2 regions of the Thermus amyloliquefaciens genome follow, and region 2 is predicted to be linked to the other one. Evidence: riboswitches for the same ligand, from Rfam matches in the RefSeq annotation. Region 2 holds a riboswitch; the other holds the start of a gene.
The links. Region 2 has a riboswitch for cobalamin ahead of BS74_RS06575 (ABC transporter substrate-binding protein). Riboswitches for the same ligand answer to the same signal wherever they lie in the genome.

Region 1 (2,377 bases), 250 kb from region 2:
GGTAGCCCCGGCTCATGTAGCGCCGGGTCCACTCGTTGGCCCAGTACCAGGGCCGGTATTCTCGCTTCGTGCGCGTCATCTCCTTCCTCTCTCAAAAAAGGCTTTCCGGGTCGTAACCCTGCACCCTGCGGGCGTAGGCCACGCTCCGCTTGTTGAAGAAGTCCACCTCCTTGTCGGCCAAAAGCTCCAGGTCAAACCACTCCGTGTCCCCTAAGAACTCCTCCCGAACGGAAAAGGGGGTGGGGAGGTCGTGGAGGGAGAGCACCTGGTTGTAGCGCCTTTTTAGGAACTCCAGGACCTCTTCCCCCCGCACCGCCTCCGCATCCCCCTGGGCAAAGATCCAGTCCAGGAGGGCTTCTTCCGAGCGGAAGAAGGCGTGCACCCTTTGCAAAACCTCCTCGGAAAAGGAGGCGTCAAAGAGGTCGGGCCTTTCCTCCTTAAGGATCCGGAGGAGCTCCACCCCGAAAAGCCCGTGCACGTTTTCCTCCTTGCTGGTGGCCTCGATGGCGTTGGAGATGCCCTTGAAGCGCCCAAGGCGCTTGTTCAGGGCCATAAGGGTGTAGAACTGGGAGAACAAGGAGGCGTGCTCGGTAAAGGTGGAGAAAAGGAGGAGGGCTAGGGCGTAGTCCCTAAGGGTTCCCCCCCGGGAAACCTCCAACACCGAGGCCAGCTGGCGGTGCCGCTCCCTTAAGGGAGGTTCCTCCAGGGCCTGGGCGAAGAGGGGGTTCAGGCCTAGGAGGTCCAGAAGGTGGGCGTAGGCGTTGGCGTGGCGCACCTCGCTCTCGGCGAAGGTCATGCCCACCTCCGCCACCTCGGGCTTGGGGAAAACCTCGTAGGCCCGGGCCCAGAAGAGCTTCACGGAAAGCTCCACCTGGGCGATGGCCACCAGGGCCCGGCGCACTAGGGAGCGTTCCTCCTCCCCCACCAGGGCGTAGTCCTGCAGGTCGGAGGCAAAGCTGAACTCCGTGTGGAGCCAGTAGCTGTGGCGGATGGCGTCGCGAAACCGCAAGAGGTTTGGGTACTCGTAGGGGCGGTAGTGGGGCCTGGGGTGCGTGAGCATCATCCCTCCAAAGGGGGCACGGGCACGGGCCGCCCGTCCTCGTCCACCGCCACCAGGACGAAGCCCCCCTTGGCCGCCAGGTAGGGCTCCTTACCCGGCTCCAGGGGCTCCACCCACATCTCCACCGCCACCCGCATGGAGGTGCGGCCCACCTCCACCACCCAGGCCTTGAGCTCCACGATGGCCCCCAGGGGCACTGGGCGTTTGAAGTCCACCGCGTCGGAGTGCACCGTGACCACCTTGCGCTTGGCGTGGCGGGTAGCCGCTACGAAGGCTGCCTGGTCCATCCAGGCCAAAGCAGTTCCACCGAATAGGGTTCCGTAGTGGTTGGTCTCCCCGGGGAAGACCGTATACACCATGCGCGTTTCCCGCATGAAAACCTCCCAGATCCCTCTTTGGAGGGAAGAAACCTACCTTCCACCCAGTAGGGGCGGATTCCTCCAGCCGCCTCACCTCAAGGCCTTCGCAGGCCTTTGCGTTTTAGGGGGATTAAGGCTCTAGGGTCCCACAGGCATCACCACCTTCACCCTTGCCTCGAGGGCTACGGGGCAGGACCGCGAAGCGGGTACTCGGGCTTCCGGACAGGGCCGGTTACCGTTGCGGGACAGCGCCGGACTTTCACCGGACTTCCCCCACCGCCCCAGGGGCGTCCAGGCCTGTCGGCCTGGCATCGCGGCCAGGACACCCTAAGTATTGGGCATCCTGGCCGCAAGGCTACCATATCTTGCTTCCCCAAGTCAATGCCGGTTGCCCCCCGGGGCCCCAAGGGGACGCACGGGGAACCCCTCCCCCGGGGTTTGGGTATAGGCCCAAGCGCCCCACGGCGGCTTGCGCCACGAGGGGGCCCCAGAAAGGCCTTGGACATCGCTTTTCCTTCCCGGTGGGTGGGGTCTTCTCGGGGCAACGCCCAAGCCCCGGCCCTTGGGGCATGGGGTAGTATGGTCCCCGGGATGGAGAAGAACCTCGGCCGCTTCTATGCCCTGGCCCAGGAGTTCTGGTCCCAGCTTCCCCCCCAGGCCCGCTTCCGTCCCCTCGAGGACGCCAAGGTCTTTGCCCGCCACAAGGAGCTCATGAAGGGATGGGTGACGGAGCTGGTGCCGGGCTTCTACGACACCCTCTTCGCCCACCCCGCCACCCGGGCCGTCTTCCGGGAAGGGGAAAGGCCCCAAAGGGAGAAGACCCTGAGGGACTGGTACCTGCGCACGGTGGAGGGCCCCTTCAACGGCCAGTACTTCGCCTGGCAGACCCTGGTGGGCCTGGTGCACGTGCGCCGGGGGGTGACCAACGCCATGATGGCCGCCATGTGGAACTGGCTGG
Region 2 (2,377 bases):
CCCACCCGCCCCCCGGAGGAGGCGGCCCTCCGCCACCACCCCCACCCCCAGGCCCGTGCTCAAGACCAGGTACGCCAGGTTGGCCTCCCCGTGGAAGAAGACCTCGGAGAGGGCCGAGGCCTTGGCGTCGTTCTCCACGGCCACCGGAAGGGGGAACTCCTGGAGGAGGGGCTTGAGGTCCAGGCCACGCCAGCCCAGGTTGGGGGCCAGGAGGAGGCGGTCTTCCACCACCACCCCGGGCAGGGTAAACCCCAGGCCCAAGGGCCCGGGCACGTGGGGCAAGACCTCGGCAAGAAGCCGTTCCAGACGTTCCTTGGGGCCAGCCTCCCGGGGGTGGCGCCACTCCTTGGCCCACAAGACCTCCCCCCGCCAGTCCAGGGCCAGGAGGACGGTGCCTTCCACCCCCAGCTCCGCCCCCAAGGCGAAGCGCGCCCGGGGCTTGAGGTGCAGGAGGGTACCGGGCCGGCCCAGGGGAGGGGAAGTGGAGGCCCCTTCCTCCAGAAGGCCCTCCTGCAGGAGCTCGTCCACCAGGCGGCTGACCGCGCTTTTGGCGAGACCCGTGAGCCGGGAGAGGTCCGCCCGGGTCAGGGGGCCGCGGCGCAGAAGACCCAGGATGGCCCTGCGGTTCAGCCTGCGGATTTCCTGCGTGTCGCCCTTGCGCACCTGGGTAGGCCCCCTTTAGTTCGTTCTCGGGACTAAGTAAAGCACCGGGCCCCCCCTTTTGTCAAGCCTTGCCTTTTCGCCGGCCAAGGCGTAGCCTTTCCTTAAGGCCCGCTAGGGCCCTAAAGCCAGGTCCGTTGCCCTGGTGCCTGGGCGCGTAGTCCAGGCTTAAAGTGGGGAAGTCCGGTGCAAGTCCGGCGCTGTCCCGCAACGGTAACCGGTCCAGCTCCAGGCTTTACGTCGCAGGCCGGAAGCCCGAATACCTGCCAGGGCCGCCCGCCACACCCCGAGGCGGGCACCTCACGCGGATGGGGGAGCGATGGGGGTTTGCAAAGCCATTTGCGCCCCTGCCGCTTTCCGGCAGGGGCTTTCCCTACCTCCCCCGGGCCTGGCCCTAGCGGCCTTAGGGAGGTAGGCATGAGGAGGATCCTGACGGTTCTATCGGTCTTTTTGGCCTTAGCCTTTGCCTTTCCCCTCACCCTCACCGACGACCTGGGGCGCACGGTCACCGTCAAGGCGCCGCCGAAGCGGATCGTGACCATGTTGCCCTCGGTTACGGAGACGGTGTGCGCCCTAGGGGCCTGTGACCGCATCGTGGCCACGGACGATTACTCCGACTGGCCTGAGCGGGTGAAGGCCCTGCCCAAGGCGGGAGGGCTCTATAACCCCAACCCGGAGTTCATCGTTTCCCTGAAACCGGATCTGGTTTTGGTTTCCAAGTACGGGCGCTTGTACGAAACCCTGGAGCGGGCAGGCCTGACGGTGTATGCGGTGCGCACGGAAACCTACGAGGACATCTTCCGCACCACCCGCATCCTGGGGAAGCTTCTTGGCCTCGAGGCCCAGGCGGAGCGCCTGGTGGCCCAGATCCAGCGGGAGGTCTACCAGGAGGAGGCCCGGGCGGCCAAGGCCAAGGACCGCCCCCGGGTCTACTACGAGATCGACCCCACCCCCTACACCGTGGGCCCGGAGAGCTTCATCGGGGTCCTGATCCAAAAGGCCCGGGGAGTGAACGTGGTGCCCAAGGAGCTGGGCCTCTTCCCCAAGATCGCCCCGGAGTTCGTGGTGGAAAAGAACCCCGAGGTGATCGTGGCCACCTACCCCGGCGCCCTGGAGACCATCCGGACGAGGCCTGGATGGGGCCGGGTGCGGGCGGTCCAGACGGGGCGCATCTGCGTGTTCACCGGGGGCCAGGACAGCCTCCTGTCCCGCCCAGGTCCCCGAGTGGCCCAGGGGCTTAGGCTTCTGGTGGACTGCTTCCATGGGCGCTAGGCCATGACCCAGGCCCTTCCTTTGGCCCTTAGGCGGAGCCTGGTCCTCCTCTGGCTGGTTTTCCTTCTGTTTTTGGCCCTGGTGCTGGGGGTGGCCTTGGGCACGGTGAGCCTTTCTCCCCTCGAGGTGGTCCAGGCCCTCTTGGGCCAGCGGGAAAACCCCATCGTCACCGAGATGCGCCTGCCCCGGGTCCTGGGGGGGATGCTGGTGGGGGCCGCCTTGGGGGTGGCGGGGGCCAGCTTCCAGGGGCTTTTCCGCAACCCCCTGGCCGACCCTTACCTCATGGGTTCGGCGGCGGGGGCGGCCTTCGCCGTGACCCTTCTGGCCAGCCTCCTGGGGGGCCTGGCCCCCGGCTTCGCCCAGCACGCCGTTTTCCAGGGCTTGCCCCCCTCCGCCACCCTCTTCGGGTTCCTGGGGGCCTTTTCCGCCACCCTGCTCACCCTGG

Region 1: another riboswitch for cobalamin. It lies ahead of BS74_RS05400 (acyl-CoA thioesterase); the one in region 2 lies ahead of BS74_RS06575 (ABC transporter substrate-binding protein).

The regions. Positions count from the first base shown of each region.
Region 1 is NZ_JQMV01000003.1:979,677-982,053, forward strand. Features, by position in the region: gene BS74_RS05390 (ribonucleoside-diphosphate reductase subunit alpha) at 1-79, opposite strand, end outside; gene BS74_RS05395 (ribonucleotide-diphosphate reductase subunit beta) at 92-1,060, opposite strand; gene BS74_RS05400 (acyl-CoA thioesterase) at 1,060-1,434, opposite strand; cobalamin riboswitch at 1,604-1,756, opposite strand; gene BS74_RS05405 (protoglobin domain-containing protein) at 2,011-2,377, shown strand, end outside.
Region 2 is NZ_JQMV01000003.1:1,225,660-1,228,036, reverse strand. Features, by position in the region: gene BS74_RS06580 (ROK family transcriptional regulator) at 1-663, opposite strand, end outside; cobalamin riboswitch at 787-945, shown strand; gene BS74_RS06575 (ABC transporter substrate-binding protein) at 1,078-1,932, shown strand; gene BS74_RS06570 (FecCD family ABC transporter permease) at 1,936-2,377, shown strand, end outside.